4 regions of the Micromonospora sp. WMMA1923 genome follow, and region 4 is predicted to be linked to each of the others. Evidence: riboswitches for the same ligand, from Rfam matches in the RefSeq annotation. Region 4 holds a riboswitch; each other region holds the start of a gene.
The links. Region 4 has a riboswitch for cyclic di-AMP ahead of ACN28G_RS26655 (NlpC/P60 family protein). Riboswitches for the same ligand answer to the same signal wherever they lie in the genome.
Positions count from the first base shown of each region.

Region 1: linked by a shared signal. The riboswitch ahead of ACN28G_RS28760 (coiled-coil domain-containing protein) and the one ahead of ACN28G_RS26655 (NlpC/P60 family protein) in region 4 are both predicted to bind cyclic di-AMP.
Region 2: linked by a shared signal. The riboswitch ahead of ACN28G_RS17970 (coiled-coil domain-containing protein) and the one ahead of ACN28G_RS26655 (NlpC/P60 family protein) in region 4 are both predicted to bind cyclic di-AMP.
Region 3: linked by a shared signal. The riboswitch ahead of ACN28G_RS06450 (C39 family peptidase) and the one ahead of ACN28G_RS26655 (NlpC/P60 family protein) in region 4 are both predicted to bind cyclic di-AMP.

Region 1 is NZ_JBMHLZ010000001.1:6,293,321-6,297,524, forward strand. Features, by position in the region: gene ACN28G_RS28750 (helix-turn-helix transcriptional regulator) at 1-25, opposite strand, end outside; gene ACN28G_RS28755 (carbonic anhydrase) at 322-900, shown strand; gene ACN28G_RS28760 (coiled-coil domain-containing protein) at 977-1,987, opposite strand; cyclic di-AMP (ydaO/yuaA leader) riboswitch at 1,992-2,122, opposite strand; gene ACN28G_RS28765 (YibE/F family protein) at 2,289-3,662, opposite strand; gene ACN28G_RS28770 (metal-sensitive transcriptional regulator) at 3,858-4,157, opposite strand.
Region 2 is NZ_JBMHLZ010000001.1:4,007,585-4,011,788, forward strand. Features, by position in the region: gene ACN28G_RS17960 (HelD family protein) at 1-884, shown strand, start outside; gene ACN28G_RS17965 (cation diffusion facilitator family transporter) at 967-1,881, shown strand; cyclic di-AMP (ydaO/yuaA leader) riboswitch at 2,036-2,168, shown strand; gene ACN28G_RS17970 (coiled-coil domain-containing protein) at 2,173-3,318, shown strand; gene ACN28G_RS17975 (STAS domain-containing protein) at 3,546-3,911, opposite strand.
Region 3 is NZ_JBMHLZ010000001.1:1,418,849-1,423,052, forward strand. Features, by position in the region: gene ACN28G_RS06445 (acyltransferase family protein) at 135-1,337, shown strand; cyclic di-AMP (ydaO/yuaA leader) riboswitch at 1,626-1,770, shown strand; gene ACN28G_RS06450 (C39 family peptidase) at 1,780-2,706, shown strand; gene ACN28G_RS06455 (CDP-glycerol glycerophosphotransferase family protein) at 2,846-4,204, opposite strand, start outside.
Region 4 is NZ_JBMHLZ010000001.1:5,859,505-5,863,708, forward strand. Features, by position in the region: gene ACN28G_RS26650 (NlpC/P60 family protein) at 91-1,104, shown strand; cyclic di-AMP (ydaO/yuaA leader) riboswitch at 1,289-1,427, shown strand; gene ACN28G_RS26655 (NlpC/P60 family protein) at 1,438-2,478, shown strand; gene dcd (dCTP deaminase) at 2,670-3,248, opposite strand; gene ACN28G_RS26665 (pyridoxamine 5'-phosphate oxidase family protein) at 3,347-3,910, shown strand; gene ACN28G_RS26670 (zinc metalloprotease) at 3,989-4,204, opposite strand, start outside.

The DNA of each region.
Region 1 (4,204 bases), 430 kb from region 4:
CGCTTCCGCGTGGTGTCGTCGCCATGTCCGTCAAGATACGACCAGCCTTCACGATCGTCGTTCGCGAGCCGGTCGACGTGAACCGTCGTCCCGACACCTGAAATGCATATCACGTATAGCTTGACGTGTCTTGCGCTGCGTGTGAACGTGGTGGCGGACCGCGTCCGTGGCGGACGGGGTCGACCGGTCACCTTCCGAAGGGTGAGGACGTTGATCTCCACTCCGTCGACCGGGTCGCAGTCGGACCCGGAGCTTCCTCCCGCCCAGCCGCCGTCGGCACAGCCCGATCCGCCGCAGACCCCGGAACAGGCGCTCGCCGAGCTGTACGCGGGCAACCGCAGGTTCGTCACCGGTACGCCGCGGCACCCCAACCAGGACGTCGGACACCGCACCGCGGTCGCCGGTGAACAGCACCCCTTCGCGGTCATCGTCGGGTGCTCCGACTCCCGGCTCGCCGCCGAGATCATTTTCGACCGTGGGCTGGGTGACCTCTTCGTCGTGCGGACCGCCGGCCACACCACCGGGCCCGAGGTGCTGGGCAGCGTCGAGTACGCGGTGACGGTCCTCGGCACGCCGCTGGTGGTGGTGCTGGGGCACGACTCGTGCGGTGCCGTGCAGGCGGCCGCGACGGCGGTCAGCACCGGGGCCCGGCCGCCGGGACATCTCGGCGCGGTGGTCGACGCGGTGGTGCCCAGCCTGCGCCGGGCCGCCGCCCAGGGAGTCGACGACCCGGCCCGGATCATCGACATCCACATCGCCCAGACCGTCGAGGAGCTGTTGGGCAACTCGGCCGTGCTGGCCGCCGAGGTGGCCGCCGGCCGCTGCACCGTGGTCGGCATGTCCTACCAGCTGGCCGCCGGAGAGGTGCGGACGGTGGCCGCCGCCCCGGCCGCCGGCTGACCCCGCCCACACCGGTCAGGACAGGCGAACGGGCCGCCCCCGCGTGGGGGACGGCCCGTTCGGTGTCTCGGGGTGGTCAGAGCAGCGAGACGTGTACGTGGTCGGTGTGGTTCGACGGTCCGCTGTAGGAGCTCCAGCCGGTGGCCGGGAACCAGATCTGCCGGTTCCAGATGACGTAGTAGATGCCCAGCCGGTCGGCGTTGCGTACCAGGAACGCGGTCAGGTTGTTGCCGTACATCCGGGTGTCGTTGTTGTGCCAGGGCGCGAAGCCGCTGTTCTGCAGCGACCAGTCACAGGCCCGGCCCTTGGGGTGCTCCCACGGGCCACCGGGGCGGTAGCAGCCGACGAACCGGTCGAAGCCGGCCCGCTTGACCTCCTTGTACATGTGCAGCGTGCGCGCCGTGATGCAACCGGAGGTGGTGGGGTCGTTCTCGGTACAGCTCATCGGGCGCCAGTTGCCGTTGGCGTCGCGGCCCGGGGCGATCTTGGCCACCGGTGACGTGGCCACCACCAGGCCCCCGGTCAGGCCGGTGCCGCCGACGAGGGCGAGCGACTTCTCCGCCTCCCGCTTCTGCTTGGCCATCACCGAGGCCTGCTTCTGCTGCTCGCGTACCTCGGCGTCCAGGGCCTGCTTGGCCTGATCGGCCTTGTCCTTGACCGTCTGCACCTCGGCCAGCTTTCGGGCGTTGACCATGTTCAGCTCGTCGAGCGCCTGGGCCCGCTGGACGAACGAGTCCGGCGCGTTGCTCTCCAGCAGCATGGCCATCCCGCCGATCCGGCCGCTGCGGTACGACTGGGCGGCGATCCGACCGACCTGCGGGGCCAGCTCGTCCAGCTCGTTCTGGGCGCGGCGCACCTCCATGTCGAGCTGCAGCTGCCGCTTCTTGGACTTCTCCAGCTTGGACTTGGCCTGGGTGTAGCTGCGGTTGGTCGTCTCGATGACGTCGTTGAGCAGCTTCGAGTCGCCGTCCTCGTGCCCCGAGGGCTGGGCGGGCTGAGCCATGGCCGGCAGCGGGCCGGAGAAGATGGCCAGTGCGGTGAGCACGGCCGCCGCCGGCGTCAACCAGCGGCGTAGGAGTGCCGTCACAGTCGTCCCTTCCGTCGGCCGCCGACCGGGTTAGCTGACGGGTTCGGGACGGAAGTGGCCCCTACCGCTGGTGCGGATTCACCCCATGTACCTGGTTCCCCGGCTCGCCGTTCGGCGATTGGGCGGCGGTACCGCTGGCGCGGGTGCGCGCCTTCGGCGGTGACCGGCAGCGAGGTTACCCGAGAGTCGGCGCTGGGATCTACGTCCGGATGCCGACTCAACGCGTAATTTCTCCGCGATGTCGCGTGACCAGTGATGTGCTTCTCATCAATGGAGTCGTCGGCGGTCACGCTGAGGAGTGTCACCATGCGGTGTCGGTGCTCCTTTCTTGGTCGGGCCACCTCGCGGGGGCGTCGGGGGACTGACTGGCGGCCCGGGGTGCGCTCAGTGCCTGGAGCGCGTCGTCCCGCGGTGCGGGCGGGCGGGCCGAGCCGGTGCCGCCACCAGGCGGGGTGGGGGCTCCGGCGGTGGTGGCGGCCCGGTCGGTGGCGGTGCCCCGACCGGCGGCGGTCACCAGCGCGGCGAGCGCGGTGGTGAGCGGTACGGCGGCGATCAGCCCGAGCGTGGCGACCGCGCTACGGACGATCTCCTGGGCCAGGAACTCGCTGGTCAGCACCTGACTGACCGGTCGGGAGTCGGCGACCAGCAGAAGCAGCAGAGGCAACGACGCGCCCGCGTACGCCAACACGATGGTGTTGACGACGGACGCGATGTGCGCCCGGCCGACCCGGGTGGCCGACCGGTAGAGCTGGAGCCGGGACAGTCCCGGGTTCGCGTGGGCCAGTTCGGTGACCGTGGCGGCCTGGGTGACCGTGACGTCGTCCAGCACCCCGAGGGAACCGATGATGATCCCGGCGAGCAGCAGCCCGTGCAGGTCGACGTTGCCCTGGAACATCGACAGGGTGGTGGCCTCCTCGGTGCCGTACCCGGTCAGGTGGGTGGCGGCGGTGGCCGCGCTGCCGAGCAGACCGGTGACCACCAGGCTGCCCAGCGTGCCGAGCACGGCCACCGAGGTCTGGGCGCTGATGCCGTGGGTGAGGTACAGCACCACGAACATGATCAGTGCGGCGCCGACCACCGCGACCAGCAGCGGTGACCGGCCGGCGCTGATGCCGGGCAGCACGAAGGTGAGCAGGATGGCGAAGCTCGCCACCAGGCCACCGAGCGCGGCCAGGCCGCGCCACCGGCCGAAGGCCACGATCGCGGCAGCGAAGAGGACGGCCAACCAGATCAGCGGCTTGCCCCGCTGGTGCTCGGCGATGTTGTAGCTGCTCGACTCGGGGTCGGCCGGATCGGTCAACTCCACCAGGACGATCTCGTCACCGACGGCGATGGTCGGCGCCCCCGGACCGTCCGGGATCGGCGTCTCGACCTGCTGCCCCTCGTCGGGTCCCTGCTCGACCCGGACGGTGGCGGTGCCGCACGGGCCCTCGGGGGCGGACGCGGGGCCCTCCGGGGTCGGCGCGGCAGGTGGGCACGCCTCGGTCACCACCCGGGTCACCGTGCCGTGGTACCGGGGCACGTCCCCGCCCCCGTCGACCTGCGGTGCCCGGTCCGGCCAGAGGATCAGCGCGGCGACCAGGGTGACGAGGAAGAGCGGCACCACGGTCGCGACGAGGACCCGCCGTACCCCCGGCGGGGTGGGCGGGGCGGGACGGCTGTGGTCGGCACCCATCTGCGACTCTCTCCAAACGATCCACGACGGATTACGTGTCGCCGCGCCGGTCGGTTCACTCGGCCGGCACACCGGTCCGGTTCGCGGCGTTGCGTGCCGGAGTGGTCACGGACTGCGAACCGGGGGCGGCGGTGGGACCCGGATGCCCGTCGCGGGAATGGTAGCCACTCGGCCGACGGGTGCGGAGGTTGTGGGTCAGCCGCGCTTCATCAGCCGGCCGACGGCGGCCATCATCTCGGTGGCCATCTCGTCGGCGTGCCCCTCGGCGGCGCCCTCCTGCATGCAGTGCCGGGCGTGCCCGTCCAGCAGGCCGAGAGCGACCTTGTCCAGGGCGGCCTGGATCGCCGAGATCTGGGTCAGCACGTCGATGCAGTAACGGTCCTCGTCCACCATCTTCTCGATGCCCCGGACCTGACCCTCGACCCGGCGCAGCCGAGCGAGAAGCTGGTCCTTGCTGGCGGTGTAGCCCCGGGTGGGGGGCGTCGAAGTGGTCATGTTCGCCAGGGTACGCCCTACCCCCGGCGGGTATTCCAGGACAAATT
Region 2 (4,204 bases), 1.9 Mb from region 4:
GTGGGGTGTTGTCCCGGGTGGAGATCCGGCTGCTCACCGAGGCCTGGCGGAGTCTGGACACCGAGGGCCTGACCATCGCCGACATCGCCCTGCTCGACGAGCTGGACGCGCTGCTCGGCAAGCCGATGAAGCCGGCGCGGGCCAGGCGTGACCCGTTCCAGCTGGCCGGCGGGGTCCGGGAGCTGAGCACCTTCGGCGACCGGCAGCGCGCCGCCCGCGAGGCGGCCCGGCAGCGGCCGGAGGACTACCGGGAGTACGCCCACGTGGTGGTCGACGAGGCGCAGGACGTCTCGCCGATGCAGTGGCGCATGATCGGCCGGCGGGGGCGGTTGGCCTCCTGGACGGTGGTGGGTGATCCGGCGCAGAGCGCCTGGACCGGTGATCCGGCGGAGCTGACCCGGGCCCGGGACCAGGCGCTGGGTCGGCGGCCCCGGCACCACTTCACGTTGACCACGAACTACCGCAACTCGGCGGAGATCTTCGCGGTGGCGGCGGCGGAGATCCGCCGGCTCGACCCGGAGCTGGCGTTGCCCACCGCGGTGCGGTCCACCGGGGTCGAGCCGGTGCAGCGGGTGGTGCCGGCGGCCGAGCTGGCGGTGGCGACCGTGGCGGAGGTGACCACGCTGCTGGACCAGGTCGCCGGGACGGTCGGGGTGATCACCCCGGTACCGCGCCGGGCCGAGGTGGCCGGCTGGCTGGGCGGGCTCGGCGGCGCCCGGCTCCAGGTGGTGACCAGCCTGCAGGCCAAGGGCATGGAGTACGACGGGGTGCTGCTGGTCGCGCCGGGCGAGATCCGGGCCGATCCGGGCTCCGGGGTACGCACCCTCTACGTCGCGCTGTCCCGGGCCACCCAGCGCCTGACCACCCTGGAACCCGCCGACTGACCGACCGGCACCCTTTGCTTGCACACATTGCGATGTGAGCATATGTTGGACCGGGTCCGGTCGGCAGACGGAGGGTGTTGGCGTGGGCGCAGGACATGACCACCAGGCCGCGGTGACCAACGCGGGGCACCGCTACCGCGGACGACTCTGGGCCGCCCTGCTGCTGCTGGCCGTCTTCACGGTGGTGCAGACGGTCGCCGCCTTCGGCACCGGCTCGCTGGCACTGCTCTCCGACGCCGGGCACATGTTCACCGACGTGCTCGGCATCGGCATGGCACTGGCCGCGATCACCGCCACCCGGCGGGTGGCCGCCGACCCGCAGCGCACCTTCGGCCTCTACCGCCTCGAGGTGCTCGCCGCGCTGGCCAACGCGGTCCTGCTCAGCGGCGTCGCGGTCTACGTGCTGATCGAGGCGGTACGCCGACTCGGCGAACCACCGGAGGTGCTCACCGGCCCGATGCTCGGGGTGGCCGTGCTCGGCCTGCTGGCCAACGTGGTCGCCTTCGGCCTGCTGCGCAAGGGTGCGCAGGAGAGCATCAACCTGCGCGGGGCGTACCTGGAGGTGCTCGCCGACCTGCTCGGCTCGCTCGGGGTGATCGGCGCGGCCCTGGTGATCATGACCACCGGCTGGTGGTGGGTCGACCCCCTGGTGGCGGTCGGGATCGGGGTGTTCATCCTGCCCCGGACCTGGCGGCTGGCCCGGGCTGCGCTGCGCATCCTGGTGCAGGCCGCCCCGGAGCACCTGCAGGTGACCGAGGTGCACGACCGGCTCAGCGCGGTTCCCGGGGTGGCCGAGGTGCACGACCTGCACCTGTGGACCCTGACCTCGGGGATGGAGGTCGCCTCGGCCCACCTGACGATGACCCCCGACGCCGAGGTCGGCCCGGTCCTCTCCGCCGCCCGGACGGCGCTGCGGGAGGACTTCCACATCGAGCACGCCACGTTGCAGATCGAGCCCGGAGCGTCACCTGGGGCCTGTGGTGCGGTTGAGTGGTAATTAGCGCAACCTTAAATCTCTGGGTGTATTGTCCCTTTCGTGCATGTTCTACCGTTGTCACGACCCGTCCCACAGGCCCCAGCGCCTGCACGGGTCACACCGGCACCGGTAGGCTCGGTCCCGGCCTCCGCCAGGCGGCGCCCAACGGCGCCTGCGGTGGCCGCCGCCTAATCGCCCACCGCGGCGAACCGGGGAACCACAGTCCGTGGGGTGTATCCGCTTCAGCGGTAGGGATCTTCCGTCCCGAACCCGTCAGCTAACCCGGTCGGCGGCTGACGGAAGGACACGTCCATGGCAGTAGTGGCAACCACCAGACGCGGTACGGCCCGGATGGCAGCCGTACTCGTCGCGACACTCGCGTTCGGCGCGGCGATCGGGCCCGGCGGCCCGGTGGCACACGCCGCGATGCCGCCGACCGGCCTGCTCGCCGCACCCGCCGACGACGAGGGCGGCACCCCCGCCCTGCGGGACCAGCTCGACGCGGCCAGCACGGGCTGGATCGAGGCGAAGAACGCGCTGGAGAAGTCGACCAAGCGCCAACAGGAGCTCAACGGGCAGCTCAAGACCATCGAGGCAGACCTGGTCGTCCGCAACGGCAAGGTCGGTGAGATCGCCGGCGTGGCGTACCGGACCGGCCGGCTCGGCGCCGCCCAGGCACTGCTCAACACCGACTCACCGGCGCGCTTCCTGGACCGGGCCGCCACCCTCGACTCGGTCGCCGCCAACGAGGACCGGGAGCTGCGCCAGCTGCTGGAGACCCGGGACAAGGCCAACCGCACCAAGCTGGCCCTCGACGGCGAGCTGCGTGAGCAGCGCAAACAGGTCGACACCATGGCCAAGCGCAAGGAGCAGGCCGAGCGGGCCCTGGAGGTCGCCGTCCGGCAGGAGGCCCGGGAGAAGGCCGAGGAGCGGGAACGGGCCCAGGCCCAGGAACGCGCCCGCGCCAACAGCGGCGGCGGGTCCAGCGGGGGCAGTTCCAGCGGGCCGGGTGGCAGCAGCAGCAAGACCGCCAAGGCCGCGCCGCGCAACTCCGACGGCTCCTGGCCCAAGGAGTCGTGCAGCGTCAACGACCCGACCCCCGCCAACGGCTGCATCACCCCGCGCACGCTGCACGCACTGAACCAGGCCAAGGCGGCCGGTTTCACCAGGTACGTCTCCTGTTACCGCCCGGGGGGCTCCGGCGAGCACCCGAGGGGCCGGGCCTGTGACTTCGCGGCCCAGAAGGGCGGCTTCGGCGGCGACGCCACCGGTGGAGACCGGACGTACGGCAACAACCTGGCGGCGTACTACGTCCGCAACGCCGACAAGCTCGCCGTGCTCTACGTGATCTGGTACCGGCAGATCTGGCTGCCCAGCAGCGGGTGGAAGTCGTACAGCGGGGCCGGTGGAGACCCCTCCAGCGACCACACGAACCACGTCCACCTGTCGGTCTACTGACCGAACCGACAACGACGCCCGGTGCCCCACCGTGAGGTGGGACACCGGGCGTCTGTCGTGTCTCGTGGTCACCGGTACCGGGCAGCGTCGCGTGCCGGGCCGACCTGGTGCCGGGCGGCGCGGATGCCGGGCTGGCCCTGCGCCGGGCGGTGTCGCGGCGGCGCGGACGCCGGGCTGGCCCTGCGCGGATGCCGGGCTGGCCCTGCGCCGGGCGGTGTCGCGGCGGCTCAGGCCCCGGGCAGCACCTCGGGAGCCACCCCGGCACCGGCGTAGTAGGGCTCGGGTGCGCCGAAGAGACCGAGCAGCCCGGTCACCCAGAGCTGTCGGTGCACGAAGCGGCTCGGCTCCGTGACGATCAGCTTGACGCCGCTGACCTCGGCGGTCTGGAAGCCGGCCACCATCGCGCTGATGCCGACCGAGTCGATGAAGGTGACCAGTCGCATGTTGAGCTCGATCCGGGCGGGACGCCCCTTGGCGAGCACTTCGGCGATGGCCTCGCGTACCTCGTACGCGGTGTCGACGTCGATCTCGCCCCGCGGGGCGATCTCCATGACACCACCGGAAAGAACAGACTTCACGATCGACAGGCTCACGCGAGCACCTCCACTCGCCCAAAACGGGCGCCTCATCAGTACGCGGGCCGCGACCGAGAGTATTCCTCCCACGGCCTCGGTCGCCACCCCTCGGGATGAGCAATTCGCAGATTGGGCACAACGTACGCCCCAATCTGTACTTTTCGTCGCTACTTCCCGACGACTTCTCATCTTCACGATCGATCAGCGACCGACGTGTCGGCCCACCACAGTAGCGGTCCGCACCCCCGTACCCCAACACCCTCCGCCACCGGCGCGCCCCGGGAAGCAACGATCCCCCGGGTGGCCAGGGC
Region 3 (4,204 bases), 4.4 Mb from region 4:
CCGTGATCATGATCGTCGGATGTGCCGGAACCGGGCATCCCGGGCCCGGGTAAGGTGCCCCGCGGCGGTCGATGCCCGGCCGCCGGAAGAGGAGACGTGGTGCTGGTGGTCCCGAGCATGCCCGGCGTAGCGGCATGACCAGCGTCGCGGCGACCGGTACGCCGTCGGCCCTGTCCCGCCTGCCCTCGCTGACCGGCCTGCGCTGGATCGCGGCCCTGCTGGTCTTCGGATTCCACGCGGCCACCATGCGGGTCGTCGCCGAGCCGGGACACCAGGCCGTGCTGGAGCGGATCTTCACGCTCGGCCTCTCCGGCGTGCAGTTCTTCTTCATCCTCAGCGGTTTCGTGCTGGTCTGGTCGGCCCGGCCGGAGGACACCCGGCGGGCGTTCTGGCGTCGCCGGGCGGCGAAGATCTATCCCAACCACATCCTGATGTGGGCGGTGGCCCTGCTGGTCGGCCTCTGGTTCGCCGACCCGGTCAGCCTCCGGGCCGCGCTGAGCAACCTGGTGCTGATCCAGGCCTGGGACCCGACCCCCGGCATCTTCTACAGCATCAACACGGTCAGCTGGTCGCTCGCCTGCGAGATGTTCTTCTACCTCTGCCTGCCCTTCGCGCTGCCGTGGATCCGGCGGGCCCGCCCCGGGGCGCTCTGGGCAGTGGTGGTCGCCGTGCCGCTGCTGATCGTGGCGCTCTGGCCGGCCCAGCTGCTGGTCGCCGAGGAGAACCGCTGGTGGTTCACCCAGGTCTTCCCGATCACCCGGTCGCTGGAGTTCTGGATGGGCGTCGCCGCGGCCGAGCTGATGCGGCGGGGCAGCTGGCGTGGTCCCCGGCTCACCGTGGCCACGATCGTCTTCGTCGCGACCTGGGTGGTCGCCGGCCAGTGGATCCGGGCCGAGCTCTGGGCCGGGCTGCTGTCGGTGGCGTACATCCTGGTGATCACCGCCGCCGCAGACGCCGACGTGCACCGGCGGCCCTCGCCGTGGCGGTCCCGGCCGCTGGTCTGGCTCGGCGAGGTCTCGTTCGCCTTCTACCTGGTGCACGTCCTGGTGATGGTCACCGTGCTGCGGCTCACCGGCCACTACGGTGTCGGGCTGCCCGGCTGGTGGGGGCCGTTCGCGGTGGTCGCCTTCCTGCTGGTCAACCTGGGGCTGGCCGCGATGCTGCACCGCTGGGTGGAGAACCCGATGATGCGGCTGTTCGGCCCACCCCGCCGGGCCGCGTCCGCCGGTGACCGCGGGCTGGGGCCGGTGCCCGCCGGTGCCCGCCGGTCGGAGTCGGTGCCCGCCGGTGACGGTCGGCCCGGATCGGCACCCGCCGGCACCGGTCGGACCGACTGACGCCAAAATTCCCGTGACCCCGGTCACAGGGGTCTCGGATTCGGGCACCCGACACATCCGGGCCGAATGCTGCCGGGTTTTTCCCGACGATGCTCACCGGTCGTCCGGTTGTCGACCACCGGTGCCGTCACAAACGCTCGTCCCATTGAGTCACGTCAGCGGGTTAATGGGTTGTCGGGTACTTCGCTGATCAAGGTTTCCGCAGGTGAAGTGGGGTTGGCAGGAGAAATGTCGGCCAGTAGTGTCGCTGCGGTCCGGCGCGGTTCCCGTTCGCACAAGCGCGACCGCCGCGTCGACCCGCTCAATCGTCGTACGACGAACCGGGGACCCGCAGCACCACTGGGGTGAATCCGCGCAGCCACGGCTCGCGGTAGGGCGAATTCTTCCCGCCCGAATCCGTCAGCTAACCCGGTAGGCGGCACCGGAAGGAGTTCCATTCCCCGTGCCTCACCCCCTCAAACGGCAGTTCCGTCGACTCGCTGTGGACCGTTCGTACCAGGTCGTCGCCGCCTCGGCCGCGACCCTCGTGGTGGCCTCGGGCACCGGTCTGCTGATCGCCACCGGTGACCGGCCGGAGCCCGACCGGCAGCAGCCCAGCGCGGTGGCCGAGGTGGCGCCGCAGGCCGGCGAGATCGCCGCCCGCAGTGAACTGCGGGTGCCGGCGAGCGTGGCCCCCTCGCTGACCACCGCCGCCCCGTCGCCGACCGCCACCGCGTCCCCGTCGGCCGCGTCCCCGTCGGCCGCATCGCCCTCGGCCGCATCGCCCTCGGCCGCGCCGTCGCGGGCCGCCAAGCCGGTCGCCGCCGCCAGCTCCGCCGCGCCGGACCCCGACCTGACCCGCCCGGCCGCGCCCAAGCCGCCGGCGTCGAAGGTCCTCGACCACGTCTACCAGGCGCAGACCACGTACTTCTACTGCGGCCCGGCCGCGGTGCGCAACGCGCTCAACGCCGCCGGGATCGAGCGCAGCCAGGACACCCTGGCCGGGATGCTCGGCACCACCGAGTTCGGCACCAACTCCGCCGCCGACACCACCCGGGTGCTCAACCAACTGGTCGACGGGGCGCCGTACCGGACCCGGATGATCCCCGGCGGTGCCGCCACCGCGGCCCAGACCGACCGGCTCGTCGACGACGTGGTCACCGCGATCGCCGCCGGCCGCAGCCCGGTGGTGAACGTCGCCGGCACCGCCACCGACGTCGCCGGTGGCTGGCACTCCTTCCCCGGCGGGCACTACGTCGCGGTGGTCGGCTACCGCGACAACGGCCGGACGGTCCGGATCTCCGACTCGGCGGACCCGGGCAACGCGCTCTACTGGATGTCCACCTCCGCGCTCGCCGACTGGATCGCCACCCGCGGCTACTCCGCCTGACCAGGCTGCCCGCTCCTCGCCCGGCCCGGCCCCGCACACCGGGGCCGGCCCGGAGACCAACGACGCCGGTCCCCCCGTCACGGGGGGACCGGCGTCGGTCGTCGTACCGGGCGGGGTGGGTCTCCGCCGGTAGGGGGCCTCAGCCGGTGGGGGAGAGGCGTACGCCCCCGCCGGCCTGCGACGGCGTGGCCCGGGGCTCCGGCGGGCTCCAGCCCGGCTCCAGGTGCCGCCGGGCGGCGGCCAGGAACACCTCGGCGTACGTCTCGGCCGGGAAGTCACCGAGGTAGTGCGCCCGGGTGGCCCACCGGGCCGACGCCGCCGGATCGGTCTCCAGCAACCGGGTGAGCACCTCCTCGACGTCGGCCAGGTCCCGCCGCAGCAGGTAGCCGGAGGCGGCCAGCGGGAACCGCTCGACGAACCGGTCGTCGCCCAGCATGTCGGTGACCGCGTACGGCTTGCCCGAGTAGAGGTAGTCGGAGATGACCCCGGAGACGTCGGAGATCAACGCGTCGGAACGGTTGACGCACTCGGTCAGGGTCAGCTCCCGGCTGGCCGCGCCGAAGACGTGCTGCCGGCCGGTGCGGGACCGGTCCGCAGCGAGCAGCTCGGTCACCCGGGCCAACTGCCGGGCCGAGGTCGGGTTCTGCGTGGTGTACGGGTGCGCCCGCAGGATCACGGTGGCACCCCGGGCCAGCAGGGCCCGGATCAGCCCCTCGGCCACCGGCAGCGAGCAGTAGTTGGCGTCGGCGTGGTGCCCCGTCCAGGTGGGGGTGTAGAGGACGGTCGGGTTGGCCGATGCGGTGACCGGCTCCCGCCGGACCTGGATCGCCTCCACCTGCGGGCGGCCGACCACCTCGAACTTCTCGGCCGGGATGGCCACCCCGGCGCGGGCGTACCGCTCGATGGCCGCCGGCCCGGCGACGAAGATCCGGTCGAAGATCCCCGACACCGGGTTGGCACTCGGCGCCTTGTCGCTGTCGCCGTGGTGCAGCTGGATGTGGGTCAGCTGGGTGAACCGTACGCAGTGGCTGTTCTTCGCGCCGTGGTTGACGTAGAAGGCCACCCGCAGGCTCGGCACCAGCACCTCGTCCAGCGCCTTGAGCGTCGGGCAGAACACCACCGGGGCGCTGGTGGCCGCCGACACCGGACCGAGGAACTCCGGCTCCCGCAGCACCACCAGGAACGGGCGGCCGAGTCGTTCCAGGTACGGCAGCCACATGGTGACCTGGTACTCCGAGCCGGGCGGGGCGGAGAAGTAGAGCAGGAACTCCGGCTGGTGCCGGCGCAGCGCCCGCCCCACCGGGGTGCCCGCCTGTGGACGCAGCCGGCCCCGGGCCAGGCCCAGGGCCACCGTACCGGCGGCGGCACCGACGACGAGGGTGGCCAGCAGGGCCACCACCGCCGGCAGCACCAGCAGGGCGGCCAGGGCCACCACCGCGAGCAGCGCCAGCACGGCGTTGCCCAGCTGGGCGGCGATGGTCGCCGACCACTGCCGGAC
Region 4 (4,204 bases):
AGGCGACCTAGTGTTGGGCACCGACCGGGCCGGGAAGTCTGTCTCGCCCCCTCTCCGCGAGCGCCCGTGGGTCGGTCGGCAAAGGAGTCGATGCCGGTGGCAACCGCGCCCCTTCATCGTCGTGTCTCGGCACCGTCCCCCCGGAGCACCGGTCCGCGCCGGGCGCTTACCCGGTTGCTCGCCCTGGTCGCCGCCGTCGCCGTCGGCGCCGGGCTGCTCGCCACACCGGCGTACGCGGAGCCCACGGTCGACGAGATCGAGGCGCAGATCGACAAGCAGTGGCGACAGCTGGAGCCCACCATCGAGCAGTACAACAAGGTGCGCTCCCAGCTGAAGGTGAACCGCCGCAAGTCGGCCGACCTGGAGAAGAAGATCCTGCCGCTCCAGATGGAGAGCGAGCTGGCGATGAACCGGATCGGTGAGCTGGCCAGCCGCTACTACGTCATCGGCCCGTCCCAGGAGTTGGGCGCGGTGCTGCTGAACAGCCGGCCCGGTGCGCTCGGTGAACAGCTCACCATGCTCGACCGGGTGGCCATCCAGGAGCGCAAGGAGATCGAGGGCGTCCTGGCCATGCAGGCCAAGTACGGCACCCAGAAGCAGAAGCTCGACACGCTGGTGGCCACCCAGGTCAAGCAGGAGAAGGAGCTGGCCGCCAAGCGCAAGAGCATCACCGCCGAGATCAAGCGCCTTGAGGCGTCGATGCCGAAGACCACGGTGAAGACGGCGAACTGCCCGACCATCGACGGGGTGGTCAACGAGGCCGCACGGGTCGCCATCCGGACGGCGTGCGCCCAGGTCGGCAAGCCGTACGTGTTCGGCTCCACCGGGCCGAACTCCTTCGACTGCTCCGGCCTCACCCAGTACGCGTACAAGGCCGCCGGGATCAGCCTGACCCACTTCACCGGGGCCCAGTGGAACGAGGGCAAGGCCATCCCGCGCAACGAGGCCCGCCCGGGTGACCTGGTCTTCTTCTTCAGCGACCTGCACCACGTCGGCCTCTACCTGGGCAACGACACGATGGTGCACGCGGCCCGCGCCGGCAAGCCGGTGAACGTCTCCAGCATCAACACCATGCCGGTCGCCGGATTCCGCCGGCCCGGCTGACCGACCGCACCGACCACGAGGGCCCCCGACGGCGCGTCGGGGGCCCTCGCCGTCGTCGGAGCGGGTCCGCGAGTGAGCAAACGTGAGACGGAGTGTCATGGCCGAATCCGTTGCGGATCGATGGGGGCCTCTCTACGCTGGTGAATCGTCGGCCGGTCGCAGGTCCGCCCAACCCGGGCGGTAACGGCCGACACCGCCGAGTCGCCGCCCCAGGCGATCCGGGGACCCAGGTACGCCGGGGTGAATCCACAGCCACTGTGGTAGGGCGTCCCCTTCCGCCCGAACCCGTCAGCTAACCCGGTAGGCGGTTCGTCAGAAGGAGTACCGAGCCCGGTGGCACACCATGCCCCGCGGCCACCGTCGACCCGGTCGGCCTCCGCCGACCAGGTGACGGCTACGCCGCGCCTTCGCTGGTTCCGCTGCACCACCGTCCTCGCCGCGCTGGCGGTGACCGCCGGCATCCTGACCGGGGTGCCCGGCGCGGCCCACGCCGACCCGTCGGTGTCGGACATCGAACGCCAGATCGACCAGGACTGGAACCGACTCGAACCGATCATCGAGCGACACAACGCCGTCCGTCAGGACCTGGCCGAAAAACGCCGGGAGGCCGCTGCTCTCGGCGCCCGGATCGAGCCGCTGCGACGCCAGGTGGACGCGGCGCTGAGGAAGGTCAGCGCGCTCGCCGTCCAGGCGTACAAGGGTGAGACCGTCTCGGCGGTCAACGCGCTGCTGGCCGGCCGTACGCCGGGTGAGCTGATGAGCCGGATCGAGCTGGTCGACCGGTTCGCCCACCGGCAGCAGGAGCAGGTCCGGGCGGTACGGCTGCTCCGCGACGAGCTGGCCGCCCGCAAGGCGCCCCTGGACCGGATGATCATCCAACTCAGCCGCACCGAGGCGGGGTTGGCCGCCAGTCGGAAACAGATCGACGCCGAGATCGCCCGGCTGCAGAAACTCCGGCTCCGGGTCTACGGTCGGGGCGGCGGTGGCTCGTTGCGTCCGGCGCCCTGCCCGGCCACGTACCCGGGAGGCGCGGCCGGGAAGGCGGTCACCTTCGCCTGCGCCCAGATCGGCAAGCCGTACGTCTGGGGGGCCGAGGGGCCCGACGCGTACGACTGCTCCGGTCTGATGCTCGCCGCCTGGGCGAAGGCCGGCGTCCGGCTGCCGCACAACGCGGCCCGGCAGCGCAAGGTGACCCCGTCGGTGAGCCGGACCGAGCTGCGCCCCGGCGACCTGGTCTTCTACTACCGCGACCTGCACCACGTCGGGATGTACGTCGGTGCCGGCTGGGTGGTGCACGCCTCCCGGGCCGGGGTGCCGGTCCGGATGAAGCGCCTCGACGACAGTCCCGTGCACAGCTTCGGCCGCCCCGGCTAGGGGCGACCTCGCCGCCGCTGCCGGTGGTGAACCGGGGTCCCCGCACCAGGATCCCGGCCACCCCGGTCAGCCGCGGGGCCCGGGTACCCGCCGCCCGGCGGGGCCCTGTGCGCCGCCCCCGCCGGTCCCGCGGGGGCGGCGCCGGGTCCCGTCGAGGCTCGGCGTCCCGTCGGCGCTCGGCGTTTCGCCGGTCAGCGGGTGGGCCAGGTCTGCCAGCTCTGCCAGGAACGGCTCGGGGTGGGGCCCCGCTGGCCCTGGTACCGGGAGCCGTACCGGGCGGAGCCGTAGGGATGCTCGGCGGCGGAGGAGAGCCGGAAGATGCAGAGCTGGCCGATCTTCATGCCCGGCCAGAGGGTGATCGGCAGGTTCGCCACGTTCGACAGCTCCAGCGTGACGTGGCCGGAGAAGCCCGGGTCGATGAAGCCGGCGGTCGAGTGGGTGAGCAGCCCCAGCCGGCCCAGGCTCGACTTGCCCTCCAGTCGGGCGGCGAGGGTGTCGGCGAGGGTGACCACCTCAAGCGTGGAGGCGAGCACGAACTCGCCGGGGTGCAGCACGTACGGCTCCCCGTCGGGCACCTCGACCTCGGTGGTCAGGTCGTCCTGCTGCTGCGCCGGATCGATGTGGGTGTACAGGTGGTTGTTGAAGACCCGGAAGAGCCGGTCCAGGCGTACGTCGATGCTGGACGGCTGCAACAACTCGGGCTCGAACGGCTCCAGCGCGAGCGTGCCCGCCTTGATCTCGTCGAGCAGGTCGCGGTCGGAGAGGAGCATCGGATCACCTTAGCGACCGCCGGACGCGGAACTCGATCCGGTGCCGGTGACCAGCGCGTCGGGTCGCTTGTCGTACACGTGTTCGATAAGATGTCCACATGGCATCCTGGTCCGAATTCGCCGCTGACGAGCCTCGCCTCGCCGACGGGATCCGCGTTCTCATGCAGCAGTACGGGCCGGGCTTCGGCTACCTGGCCACCGTCCGCGCCGACGGTGGGCCCCGGGTGCACCCGGTCTCCCCGGTGATCACCGACGAGGGGCTGTTCTGCTTCGTCATCGACTCACCCAAGCGCCGCGACCTGGAGCGCGACGGGCGTTACGCGCTGCACTCGTTCCCGCCGGAGGAGAGCGACGACGAGGCGTACGTCGCCGGCCGCGCCCGCCCGGTGACCGACCAGCGCCGGGTCGCCCGGCTGGCCGAGATCGGGCGGGCCGCGCCGCAGGTCGACTGGCGGCTCTTCGAGTTCACCGTCGACGTGGCGATGCTGGCCCGGCACGGGCAGGGCCAGGCGGTGCCGGGTCAGGCCCCTGAGCGCCCGGCGGTGCAGGTCTGGCTCGACCCGCACGGCGGTGCCGGCGCCACCCGCCTCGTCACCGCCGACGTGCCGGACCAGTGGGCCGGTCGACGACGCGACCGTGACCCGCACTACTCCGCCGCCTGACGGCGGATATCCGCCGTGCGCCGCGCCGCCGGGTGCCGGCCCCGTCGTGCGGAGCCGGCACCACGGGCACAACCCCGGTCAGACCGCCCGGTACGCGCTCCACGCGCTGCTCATCCGGCTCGCCTGACCAGCGGTGAACTGGTACATGCACGAGTCGTAGCTGTAGTCCATGAAGTTGGTGATCGGGTCGAGCCCCGCCGCGCTGCAGGTGTCCCGGCCGGTCGGGCAACCCGAGGCCGCCGACGCCTCGGCCGGGGTGTCGCTGACGCTGTCACCCGTGCTGGAGCAGCCGCC